Regions from separate parts of the Aquamicrobium ahrensii genome, predicted to be linked through region 3. Evidence: predicted binding sites of a transcription regulator. Region 3 holds the regulator's gene; each other region holds the start of a gene.
The links. Region 3 encodes PhoB, which activates phosphate uptake and scavenging genes when phosphate is short. Its sites were predicted from a motif close to TGTCATNNANCTGTCAT; they were not measured.

Region 1: a site for PhoB is predicted at 1,847-1,863, ahead of ABID44_RS01705 (RNA degradosome polyphosphate kinase). Genes of this name have one in related genera too.
Region 2: a site for PhoB is predicted at 1,999-2,015, ahead of ABID44_RS03655 (alkaline phosphatase). Genes of this name have one in related genera too.
Region 4: a site for PhoB is predicted at 1,702-1,718, ahead of ABID44_RS07930 (glycerophosphodiester phosphodiesterase family protein). Genes of this name have one in related genera too.

Annotation. Positions count from the first base shown of each region.
Region 1 is NZ_JBEPMN010000001.1:339,003-342,210, forward strand. It holds gene ABID44_RS01705 (RNA degradosome polyphosphate kinase) at 1-1,757, opposite strand, end outside; gene ABID44_RS01710 (zinc-finger domain-containing protein) at 1,925-2,170, shown strand; gene ABID44_RS01715 (FAD-dependent monooxygenase) at 2,194-3,208, shown strand, end outside.
Region 2 is NZ_JBEPMN010000002.1:158,014-161,221, reverse strand. It holds gene ABID44_RS03660 (hypothetical protein) at 1-114, opposite strand, end outside; gene ABID44_RS03655 (alkaline phosphatase) at 201-1,949, opposite strand; TPP riboswitch at 2,086-2,188, shown strand; gene ABID44_RS03650 (ABC transporter permease) at 2,309-3,088, shown strand; gene ABID44_RS03645 (ABC transporter substrate-binding protein) at 3,085-3,208, shown strand, end outside.
Region 3 is NZ_JBEPMN010000014.1:48,519-51,726, forward strand. It holds gene pstB (phosphate ABC transporter ATP-binding protein PstB) at 1-585, shown strand, start outside; gene phoU (phosphate signaling complex protein PhoU) at 624-1,331, shown strand; gene phoB (phosphate regulon transcriptional regulator PhoB) at 1,353-2,042, shown strand; gene ABID44_RS15230 (ROK family protein) at 2,021-3,208, opposite strand, start outside.
Region 4 is NZ_JBEPMN010000004.1:184,777-187,984, reverse strand. It holds gene ABID44_RS07940 (extracellular solute-binding protein) at 1-775, opposite strand, end outside; gene ABID44_RS07935 (invasion associated locus B family protein) at 1,002-1,625, shown strand; gene ABID44_RS07930 (glycerophosphodiester phosphodiesterase family protein) at 1,765-2,817, shown strand; gene rpsI (30S ribosomal protein S9) at 2,896-3,208, opposite strand, start outside.

The DNA of each region.
Region 1 (3,208 bases), on a different contig from region 3:
TGTGGCCGCAGGCAGCAGATACCGCGCACGGCCAGATCAATTTCCACGCCGGCCCGGCTCGCCTCGTAGAGCGCATCGATGACCTGTGGATCGACGAGCGAATTCATCTTCATCCAGATACGCCCCGGCCGGCCCTCCCGCGTATGGCGAATCTCGTCCTCTATATGGGACAGGATCCGGCTGCGCAGGGTGAAGGGCGACATGGCGATCGTCATTTCCTCCGCCGGTTCCGCATAGCCGGTGATGAAATTGAATATCTGTGACACGTCGCGAGCGATCTGCGGGTCCGTCGTGAAGAATGACAGATCCGTATAGATGCGCGCCGTGATCGGATGGTAATTGCCGGTGCCAAGATGCACGTAGTTGCGCAGCTTTCCATCCTCACGCCGCACCACCAGCGACATCTTGGCGTGCGTTTTCAGTTCGAGGAAGCCAAACACGACCTGCACGCCCGCGCGCTCGAGATCGCGCGCCCAGCGGATATTGGCCTCCTCATCGAAGCGCGCCTTGAGCTCGACCAGCGCCGTAACCGATTTTCCCGCTTCGGCCGCATCGATGAGCGCACGCACGATCGGGCTGTCGTTCGATGTACGGTAAAGCGTCTGCTTGATCGCCACCACTTCGGGATCGAGCGCGGCCTGACGCAGGAACTGCACGACCACATCGAACGATTCATAGGGGTGATGGACGACGATGTCCTTCTCGCGAATGGCGGCGAAGCAATCGCCGCCATGCTCACGGATACGCTCGGGGAAGCGGGGATTGTAGGGCGTGAATTTCAGATCGTCGCGCGCCACACTGACGATCTCCGAAATCTGGTTGAGGGCCAGCGGACCTTCGATAACGCTGATGCGATTTCCGGCCACACCCAGTTCGCCCGCCACGAATTCCCGAAGGCTTTCCGGCATACGGCTGTCGAACTCGATGCGGATGACCGAGCCGCGCCGCCGGCGCTTGAGCGCGGTCTCGAACAGGCGCACCAGATCTTCCGATTCTTCCTCGACTTCGATATCGCTGTCACGAATGATCTGGAATGTGCCGGAGCCCTTTACTTCATAGCCGGGAAACAGACGCCCGATGTAGAGGCCCACCACATCTTCCAGCGGCGCGAAGCGCACGCGCCCCTTTCGGTCGGGCAGGCGAATGTAGCGCTTGAGCGCCGGCGGAAGGCGCAGAAGCGCGCTCATGTCTTCCCCTTCCCTCAGGTGGCGCAATTGAAGCGCCATCGAGAATCCGAGATTGGGAATGAAAGGGAACGGATGCGCCGGATCGATCGACAACGGGGTCAAAACCGGAAACACCTGCTCCCGGAAATAGTCTTCCAGCCAGACCTTCTCGTCCTTGGAGAGAGCCGAAACGCTCACCGTCTCAATGCCCTCCTTGTCGAGAAGCGCCATAAGTTCCGCGAAAATCTTCTGCTGATCCGACTGAAGCCGCTCCACCTCGCGCAGCACCTGCTCGAGCTGCTGTTCGGGCGTGCGTCCATCCGGGCTTTTCAATGTGATGCGCTGGCGAACCTGTCCGGCAAGGCCGGCCACACGAACCATGAAGAACTCGTCGAGATTTCCCGCGGAGATCGACAGAAAGCGAACCCGCTCCAGAAGCGGGTGGCGTTCATTACGCGCTTCCTCAAGCACGCGCCTGTTGAATTGCAGCCATGAAAACTCACGATTGACGAAGCGGTCCGGGTTCCCGCTCTCGTCTGCAGCCACGTCCAAGGTGTTGAATTCCGCCTGTTTCGGCCTCAATTCATTCATATCCGCGCTTTCCTAAGACCCGGCCGGTTCGGCGCCTTGCCGACCAGCCAGCCGGCTACATGTTTCACATTATCCTCTGGCAGGGTTTTGCGACAGTTTGATTTCACACGCTTGCAAAGAGCGGTCTTATGATCCAAACGCAGGATAACAGTTCGAAGGAGACGATCATGGCTGGCGGTACCATTCCCCACTTCCAGAACGATCAGGGTCATGCGGCGATCGAAATCGGCGTCAAGGAATTCATGTGCGTCGGCGCCAATCCGCCGTTCGACCATCCTCATGTGTTTCTCGACATGGGCGCGGATAACGAAAAGGTCTGTCCTTACTGTTCGACCCTCTATCGCTACAGCGCGAGCCTTGGTCCGTCCGAGACCGTCCCTGCCGGATGCGCCTACACTGAACGCGCGGCCTGATCGCGAGACAGGCCCAGCCATCGATGAAACCCCAGGGCGCTCGCCCGATCCTGATCGCCGGAGCTGGAATAGCCGGCCTGACGCTGGCGATCGCCCTGGCGCGCCGGGGAATAGCCAGCCAATTATATGAGCAGGCTCCGCAACTGGAAGCTTTCGGCGCCGGGCTCCAGCTTTCTCCGAATGCTACCCATATTCTGGCCGAGCTTGGCGTTCTGTCGTGTATGCGCTCGCAAGCTGTTCAGCCGAAAGCCGTCCGGCTCAAGGATGCGAGGACGCTGCGGGTGCTAACCAGCGTACCGCTGGGACAGGCGGCAGAACGACGCTGGGAAGCCCCCTATCTGGTTGCGCATCGCGCCGATTTGCAGCAGGCGCTGCTTGCCGAGGTGGCGACATGGGCGGAAATCACTCTAACGTCAGGAATGCGTCTTTCCGACATATCTGAAACTGCGGAAGGCGATGTCAGGGCGTGCTTCGAGAGTGAAGACGGCCGCACCGAAGTCGCGCAGAGCAGCTTGCTGATTGGGGCCGACGGCGTCTGGTCCAGAACGCGCCAGCATATAGCTGGATCGGCCGATAGCCGATTCAGCGGACAAATAGCCTGGCGCGCCACGATCATGACCGACAGCGACGCCGGCCAGGCTTTCCGCACGATGGCGGAAACGGACTGCGTAACCACTTTCCTGCACGGCGACTTCCATCTCGTCGCCTACCCCTTGCGCGCTGGCGCGGAGATCAATCTGGTGGCCTTTACGCCGGCCGACAAAATTGCCGATAGCTGGGCGACGGCTGCCGACCCCGCAATCCTGATGCGCGCCCTGACGCGCGGTTCGGCGCGGCTCCTGGCTCTCGCCGGACTGGTCCGCTGGACCGCATGGCCGCTCAACACGGTCGATCCTGCGGCGAGCTGGAGCGCTCCCGGCATGGTGCTGATCGGCGACGCCGCCCACGCCGTGACGCCGTTTGCAGCGCAGGGAGCAGCCATGGCCATAGAAGACGCCGCCCTGCTTGCTCATTCGCTGGCGACAGCTGCTGGCTCAA
Region 2 (3,208 bases), on a different contig from region 3:
GTCGAAAGAAATCATGTCGGCGGCCGCATGGGCGGGGCGCGAAGCGGCGAGCGAAAGCACCGCGCCGCCCACCATACCCAGCATCTGCCGGCGTCGGATCTTGCGGGAATTCATTGCAGCCTCCTTTGCAAAGCCTGCGCGGAACGGAAACGGATGCAGGCCCGGAGCTTCTCCGGGCCTGTTTCCCGATGGCGAGGCGCTTACTGCGTCTGCTTTGCGCCCAGCGCCAGAGCGTCGGCCAGCACACGGTAGACGTCGCTCTGCTCCATATAGCCCTTGAAGTTCTCCGAGCCGGGGCCGGTAGCCTGAAGCACCACGTCGTCCACGGCATGGACGCCGGTGTCGCCGTCGCGCGGGATGTTGCCCTGCACCAGAACAGCGCCGGGAACGTCCTTGTAGGCCTCGTTGGCGATGTATTTCTTGTTCTCATCCTGAATGGCCGGAACGAACGGGCCGTCGAGTTTCGGACGGAAGGTCTCGTAGTGGTCGGGGCCGTTGTTGGCCGCCAGGAACAGGCGGCGCGAGACATCGACGCTGTCGGGATAGCCGTCGCCATCCGAGTCGACATAGTTCGGGAAGCCGGCATCGGCATAGGTGCCGACCTTCTCGCGCATATCGTCGCCCGGCTTCTCGTCATCGACCGTACCGATGATCGAGACGCCATGGGTGTGGTCGCCGGTGACGACGATCAGCGTATCGGGGTTCTGCTCGGCAAACTCGCGGGCGACGCCGATGGCCTTGTCGAACTCGATGGTGTCGACCACGGCGCGATCCCAGTCGAGCGGATGGGACATCTTGTCGACATTGGCGGCCTCGACAACCAGCACGAAGCCTTCCGCGTTCTTCGAAAGCTGGCCGAGAGCGGCTTTCGTCATGTCGACCAGACCGGGCTGCTCGGGGAACTTCTCCACGGTGCCCTTCTTCAGGAACTCGCGGTCGAGCGTGGTGTCCATGTTGCCGGTATGGAACAGGCCGAGCACCTTGCCGGTGTTGGAGCCGGCTGCCGCCTCCAGCTCACCCTTGGTGGTGGCCAGCGTATAGCCTGCTTCCCTGAAGCCCTCGATATGGTCGGTGTCGTCCTTGCGCTTGGAGCCGGCAACCGACTGCGGCAGGAAATAGGCCGATCCGCCGCCGAAGATCACATCGGGCTTCAGGTCGAAGATCTGGTTGTTGATGGCGGCCTTCTCGGCGCGGCGGCGGGTGTGGGCGAAGAGCGCGGCAGGCGTCGCATCCTGAAGTTCGGAAGTGGTGACGATGCCGACCGACTTCGAGGTCTGGCGGCGGAGCGCCTCGACCAGCGTCTCGACCTTCGGATCGTCGAACGGATCTTCGGTGCGGTCGGCATAGACGCCGATCGCGTTCACCGCGCTCTTGTGGCCGGTCATATAGGCCGACATGGTGTTGGCGCTGTCGGTGGCGACGGCTTCGGTGGACGAGGTGCCGATGAAGGCCATGCGGTCCAGTTCGTCCATGTTGAGGCGGCCATTGGCCTTGCCCTCGGTCATGCCCTTGGACATGATGCGGGCGGCGGTGCGGTGCGCGACCGAAAGACCGTCGGCGATCAGGAAGATCACGTTCTTGGCTCTGGGCTCGTCAGCGGTGCCGTAAACTTCCCACATCACGGTCTTTTCCTCATCGCCGGCCCTGGCGATGACGGTGTAGACGCCGGGTTCCGTGATCGTGACGCCTTCAAGACGCACGGCGGAAGCCTCAACGCCGTCTTCCTTCTCGATGAAGGTGGCTTCCTTGCCGAGCACTTCAGCGGCCGGCTTGCCATTGATGGTGACGCTGACGTCGGAGCCGGCGACGACGCCGTCGAACTCCACCTTAACGTCGAAGGGCGAAGCGGTGAGGATCGTAGCGCGGTCAAGCGGGTAGACCGTGGCGGCGCCGGCGACGGCCGGGACCAGTATGGTGGTTGCGGTCAGGATGGCGAGCAGGCTTCGCATGTCGGGTTCTCCGTAAGCGTCGAAAGAGCCCGCTAGCTAGGCCCGGCACATTACAACGCGATGACAGGTCCCGGACAGGTTGATGACAAAGCTGCCCGGCGTGCTTGACAGCACCGGCGACCTGCAACATAGATGGCTTCATTCCGAGGGGAGCGCTGTACGGCGCTGAGATGGCGATGAGCCAGACCCTTGAACCTGATCCGGGTTATGCCGGCGTAGGAACGGAACAAGGGCCTTCGGGCAATCCTGCCAATTCTTCGCACACCTGGATCTCCATGATGACAAGTCGGGAGATCGCCATGACGTTCAAATCCAAAGTCCGCCCGCCGACGCCACGCTCCTTCTAGGAGGGCGGAGCCATGTCGGCTGTCCCGGCAGCGTTGCGCACCGCTCTTGTGCTGCTGGCCTCATGGCAGGTGATCGTCGTCGCCTTCGCCCCGCCACGCTACATATTGCCGGCGCCGCTCGACGTGGCGGCCGCTTTTCGTCGGCAGCCGCTCTATCTTCTCGACAACACGCTCGTGACGCTGGCCGAGATCGCCGCCGGCTTCGTGGCGGGCGCGCTCGCCGGCATCGCCACCGCGCTTGCCGTGGCTCTGTTTCCGCGCCTCGGGCGGGCAATCTGGCCGGTGGTGCTGGTGCTGCAGGCCTTTCCGGTCTTCGTCATCGCGCCCTTGCTGGTTCTGTGGTTCGGCTTCGGCATGGCCTCGAAAGTGGTGATGACGGCGCTTATCATCTTCTTCCCCGTCGCCTCCGCCTTCGCCGACGGCCTGCGGCGCACGCCGCCGGAGATCGTCGACGCCGCCGCGCTCACCCCGGCCACCCACCGCCGGACGCTGTTCCTGCTGCGCATGCCGCTCGCGCTTCCAGCGCTGGTTTCCGGCCTCAGGGTTGCAGCGCCGCTTGCTCCGCTGGGAGCGGTGATCGGCGAGTGGGTCGGCGCATCGGCCGGGCTCGGGTTCGTCATGGTCCAGGCCAACGCCCGCATGCAGACCGACACGATGTTCGCGGCCATGAGCATCATCGCCATTCTTGCTCTGGCGTTGCGCCGGCTCGTCGACGCACTCGCTCCGCTTCTCACGCCATGGGCGCGGGAAGACGACTTCTCCTCCACAATCCGACAAAGGAAACCGCAATGATCCGCACCTGCGCGCTCGCGCTCCTGCTCTCCACCGCCGCGGCAGGCGCAGCCCACGCCGCCGACAAGCTCACCGTGATGCTGGAATGGTTCGTCAATCCCGACCACGCGCCGCTGGTGG
Region 3 (3,208 bases):
AATGCCCGCGTGGTCGGTCAGATCACACTGGACGGCGAGGACATCTATGACCGCGACATCGATGTGGTCGAGCTGCGCTCGCGCGTGGGCATGGTGTTCCAGAAGCCGAACCCGTTCCCGAAGTCGATTTACGAGAACGTCGCCTACGGCCCGCGCATCCACGGCCTCGCCCGCAGCAAGACCGACATGGATGAAGTCGTCGAATCCAGCCTCAAGCGCGCCGGCCTGTTCAACGAGGTGAAGGACCGCCTCAACGAGCCGGGCACCGGCCTTTCCGGCGGCCAGCAGCAGCGCCTGTGCATCGCCCGCGCCATCGCCGTCTCGCCGGAGGTGATCCTGATGGACGAGCCCTGCTCGGCGCTCGATCCGATCGCCACCGCCCGCGTCGAGGAACTGATCGATGAGTTGCGGGAGAACTACACCATCGTCATCGTCACCCACTCCATGCAGCAGGCGGCGCGCGTCTCCCAGCGCACGGCCATGTTCCATCTCGGCAATCTTGTCGAGGAGGGGCCGACGGAGAAGATGTTCACCAACCCCGACGACAAGCGCACGCAGGACTACATCACCGGCCGCTTCGGCTGAGTGGTTCCGCTGCCATTCCAACAGACGAGGAACGGATAATGGGTGCCCATACGGTGACCGCCTTTGACGACGATCTGCAAGAGATCGAGGGGCTGGTGCGGGACATGGTCAGTCTGGCGCGGTCGATGGTGGACGAGGCCACGCAGAGCCTGATCGTCCCCGACAGCGCGCTGGCGCAGCGTGTCATTTCCGAAGATGCTGTCATGGACAGCCTCCAGCGCCGGCTGGACGATCGCGCCATCATCCTGATCGGCAAGCGCCAGCCCATGGCGCAGGATCTGCGCGCCATCGTCGGCGCCATCCGCATGGCGGGAGATCTGGAGCGGATCGGCGACCTCGCCAAGAACATCGCCAAGCGCGTCGACGCCGTCGGCAAGTCGGTCATGCCGCGCGAACTCGCCCGGTCGATCGAGGACATGGCCGAGCTGGTCCTGGAGCAGGTGCAGGGCGTCATTGAAGAGTATGGCACGCGCAATCCGGAGGGACTTGTGCGCCTGCGCGACGAGGACGAATTGATCGACGTGCGCTACACCTCTGTGTTTCGCGAATTGCTGACCTACATGATGGAGGATGCGCGCAATATCACCGCCTGCACGCACCTGCTGTTCTGCGCCAAGAACCTGGAGCGGATCGGCGACCACGTGACCAATATCGCGGAAAATGCCTATTATGTGCTGACCGGCGAGCAATTGCCCGTTCATCGTCCGAAACAGGACGAAACCGGCGCGCCGGCGCCCGCGGTCTGAGCGCATTTTCAGGAGCAGGACATGATCGCACCCCGCATCATGGTGGTCGAGGACGAGGAGCCGCTGGGCGTGCTCCTGCGCTACAATCTCGAAGCAGAAGGTTATCAGGTCGAGATCGTCACGCGCGGCGACGAAGCCGAGTTGCGCTTGCAGGAAAACGTGCCCGATCTTCTGGTGCTCGACTGGATGGTGCCGGCGGTTTCGGGCATCGAACTGTGCCGGCGGCTGCGGATGCGCGAGCAGACCGAGCGTCTGCCGATCATCATGCTGACCGCGCGCGGCGAGGAAAGCGACCGGGTGCGGGGTCTTTCCACGGGCTCCGACGACTATCTGGTCAAGCCGTTCTCCATGCCTGAACTGGTGGCGCGGGTGAAGGCGCTGCTGCGTCGCGCCAAGCCCGAGGTCCTGTCCTCGGTGCTGAAGGTCGGTGACATCGTGCTCGACCGCGAGCAGCATCGCGTCTACCGCAAGAAGAGCGAGATCAAGCTCGGCCCGACCGAGTTCCGCCTGCTCGAATTCATGATGCAGCACCCCGGCCGCGTCTTTTCGCGCGGGCAGTTGCTGGACAATGTCTGGGGCGAGACAATCTATATCGACGAACGCACGGTGGACGTGCATGTCGGGCGGCTGCGCAAGGCGGTCAACACTGGCCGCATGCCCGATGTGATCCGCACCGTGCGCGGTTCGGGCTACGCGATCAGGGAAGAGTGAAGCGCGGCGGGGTCGTCCTGTGAAGGACGGCCGCCGGCGAAGATCCGGTGATCGACGAAGGTCAGCGCCCGCATGGCGCACCCTTCGCGCAGCAGCGCGATCTGGTCCGGCTCGGTGTCGAAGGTGATCGATCCCGAATGGTGCCCGCCCGCGGTTCTGGCTATCGCCTCGCGCAGCGCTGGTTCGATCAGGTCGAAGGCGGCGGCGTTGAGGCCCACCATGGCCACGGGGGCCGGGTCGATCAGCGCGAACAGGCTGCCGAGGCCGAAGCCCAGCGCTTCGCCGGCGATGCGAAACGCTCTCCGTTCGGGGCCGTCATGGCTGCGGGCAGCTTCGGCCAGCGCCTGCATTTCCGCCTCGTCTATATCGCCGCGCGGCTCCTCGTTCCCGTCGTGGCCGGCGGCGTTGCGCCAGATGGCGTAGCTGCCGGCATAGGCCTCGATGCAGCCGCGCCGGCCGCAGCGGCAGAGCGCGCCATCGGGGCGATGCACCATGTGTCCGAACTCGACACCGGAAGAATGGGTGCCGGTGAACATCGATCCTTTCAGCACCAGCCCCATGCCGATGCCGTGGGAAAGCAGGATGGCGATGAAATCGTCGCGATAGCGCTCGGGATCGCGCCAGCGCAGCGCTTCGGCCATCATGTTGCAGTCGTTCTCCACCGTGACCGGAATGGAGAATTCCGCTTCGAGCAGGTCTGCGAACGCAATGTCGGTGTGCGGGGTGATCGGAGACCACAGCATCGAGCGCGCTTCGGCGTCCGTGATGCCCTGCGTAGCCAGAACGACGCGCAGAACCGGCCTTGCCTGTCGTGCCGGATGACGCAACCGCCGGCCAAGCATGGTCAGGCATTCGTCGATCAGCTTGTCGCGGGGCAGGGCGCGCGTGTCGAGACGGCGATGCTCTTCATCCAGCACATTGCCCGCATAGTCGAGGCTGACGGCGGACAGGCTGTTGAGCGACAGCATCAGCGTGACCACGCAGGCCGCTTGTGGGTTGAGCGCAAGCCCGACCTGTGGCCTGCCGCGCTTGAGCGCCGGCGCGTCCTGCCGGGTTTGCGTCAATATGCGTTCTGCGATCAGGTCTGACGAAATGGCCGATATGGTGGAGTGGCTGAGACCGGTGATGGCGGCGATTTCCGTGCGCGAAGCCTGGCCGCCTCGCCG
Region 4 (3,208 bases), on a different contig from region 3:
CGAAATTGTCGAAGCCGCGCTTGGTGGGAATATCTTTGCCCCAATACTCCCGATTGCGCTGGAACACGATGCGCTGGCCCGGAACCACCTGCTCTATGACGTAGGGTCCGGAGCCGATCACCGGCTTCAGCGTGCCCCGATCGAAGCTGTCCTTGTCGAAGAAATGCTTCGGCACGATGGGGGTGGCGGCAATGATCAGCGGAAATTCACGGTCGGCGTGTTCGTTGAAGGTGAAGCGCACGCTATGATCGCCGGTCTTCTCCAGCTTTTCCACCCGCTTCATCCGGTCGGAATAGGGCGGCCGGCCTTTTTCGGTGAACACATCATAGGTGAACAGCACGTCTTCCGGCGTCACAGGCTGGCCGTCGGACCATTTTGCATCCGGGTCGAGATGGAATTCGATCCATTTGCGCTCGTCATCCATCTCCACGCTTTCGGCCAGCAGCCCGTACAGACTGAAGGCCTCGTCCATGTTGCGCTGCATCAGCGGCTCGAAGACGAGGTTGCCGAAGATGGTGTCGATGACGCCCCGCGCGGTGGTGCGCAGGCTTTTCAGGATGAAGGGATTGAGATTGTCGAAGGTGCCGACCACGCAATAGGTGATCTCGCCGCCCTTCGGCGCATCCGGATTGGCGTAGCCGAAATGCGTGAAATCCTTCGGCAGGGCCGGGTCGCCCTGCATGGAGATGGCGTGGCGTGGCTCCGCTCCGGCGTTATGGGGCAGGATCGACAGCAGCGAAAGGGCGGCGGTCAGCCATAGGGCGGTTCGGCTCATTACTCGGTCTCGATGGCGCGGCATGGTGATTCGGTGGCCAAGTTACCACGCGACGTGCAAATCCGTTGGTCACACTCAAGAAATGCACGGCGCGGACTGGATTCGGCGACGCTGGCAGTGTAACACGCCGCGCGAGCCATCCTGTTGCCTCATTTACGCAACAGGTAGCGTTGCGGTGCGGCGTCGGGCTAGCGCCGCGGACAAAAGTCGAGAGGAAGCGCACCTGATGTCCAGCCTGAAATCCAAAGCGTACCGTCTGTCGGTCATGGCCGCTGGCGTGGCCGGATTCCTCGCAGCCGGGTTGCCGCAGGCTTCGGCCCAGCAGATTCCGCAAGGCTGGTTCAAGGCCTGTTCGAAGCAGGAAGACGTCGATATCTGCAATGTGCAGAACATCGTCACTGCCGGCAACGGGCAGCTCGTCACCGGCGTCAGCATGATCGACCTGCGCGGGAAGGTGAACCGCAAGGTCTTCCAGGTGACCGTGCCCAGCGGCCGTCTCGTGCCTCCGGGCATCGCGCTCCAGGTCGATGGCGGCAAGGCCCAGAAGCTCGATTATGTCATCTGCTTCCCGGATCGCTGCGTGGCCGAGGTTCCGATGACCGATCCGCTCGTCGCCTCGTTCAAGAAGGGTTCCGAGATCGTTCTGACCTCGATCAACTTCCAGAACCAGCCGAACCCGATCAAGATTTCGCTTGAGGGCTTCACCGGCGCCTTCGAAGGACCGGCGATGCAGGCCTCCGATCTGGAGGAGCGCCAGAAGAAGCTTCAGGAGTTCGTCTCCAAGAACAACGAGGACTTCGCCAAGAAGCTCAAGGAAGAACAGGAAAAGGCCAAGGCCTCGGGCAACTGATCCCGGTCGGTTCCAGAAATTCTATAAAAAGGCCCCGCTCGGCGGGGCCTTTTTCATATCCATGCAAGCCGGCTTCATTCATGCGTCCGTCATGACGTCCGCATAGATCACACCCGACACGTTCGACGGAGTGATTCTGATGCGAATGTTCTGGATGCGCCTGGCGCTGGCCATCGTCTGCCTGCCGCCCGCCAGCGCGATATCCGGCGAAAGCCGGGTGGACGAGATACTGGAGCGGTTCGGGCAGGCCAACCGCTGGCGGGACCATGTCATGATCGTGGCGCACCGGGCAGGCGGCCTGCGCGAAGGCAAGGCGCTCTATCCTGAAAATTCTCTGGCGGCGCTGGAAGCCTCGATCGCGGATGGCGCGGAAATGGTGGAGGTCGATGTGCGCCGTTCCGCCGATGGCGCGTTTGTGGTCATGCATGACAGTTGGCTCGACCGCACCACCACCTGCAAGGGCGAGGTGGCTCCGCGCACTCTGGCGCAATTGCGCGAATGCAACCTGATCGTGGAAGCGACCGGCGAGGTCACGAACGAGGTCGTGCCGACGCTGGCCGAATTTCTGTCGGCCGCCAGGGGACGCATCCTCGTCAACATCGACAACAAGCTGGACAGGAACGAGTTTCCGGCAATGGCCGCGGTTGCCCGCGATCTCGGCATGGCGCGACAGGTGGTGATCAAGGAGAACCTGTGGAACGCGCAGCGCCTTTCCGGGGCGCAGGAAATGATGCGGCGTACCGGCGATGACATTCACTTCATGCCGATCATCGCGGACGATGCGGTTCGCGAGGTGGAGTTCGCCGAAACCGTGCAGGTCGCTCTCGCGTCCCATGCCATGGAACTGATCAACTGGCGTGCGGGGAGTGATCTCCTGACCGCGAATGGCGGCCCGCTGTTTTCCAGCAGGATGCGCGCGCTGGCGGTGCGCGGCGACTGGCACATCTGGGCCAACACCTATGCCATCGTGAACAAGCCGGGCGGGTTCCTGTCAGGCGGACGTGGCGACGAACTGGCGACGCTGGCCAGCCTGCCGGCGGAAAGCTGGGGATTCTGGGCCGAGCGCGGAGCGACCATAATCCAGACCGATGAGCCGTTTGCGGCCATCGAATGGCTGGCCGCAAACGGCTATCGTCTTCCTTACGAGGCCGACGCCGTTGAACTGGCGGGACACGCCGCAAATATCAACTGATTGCGCCGGCTGGCTTGCCCGAATGCAAAAAGGCCGCCCGAAAGGCGGCCTTTTCGATGAAACGGAAAAGCGTTTTGCTTAGCGCTTCGAGAACTGGAACGAACGGCGGGCCTTGGCGCGGCCGTACTTCTTGCGCTCGACCACGCGGCTGTCGCGGGTGAGGAAACCACCCTTCTTGAGGACGCCGCGCAGTTCCGGCTCGTAGTAGGTGAGAGCCTTGGAAATGCCGTGGCGCACGGCGCCGGCCTGACCCGAAAGGCCGCCGCCGGCGACGGTGGCGACGATGTCGTACTGGCCGACGCGGTTGGCTGCGACGATCGGCTGGTTCAGGATCATCTGCAGGACCGGACGCGCGAAATACTTGTCCTGTTCCTTGCCGTTGATGACGATC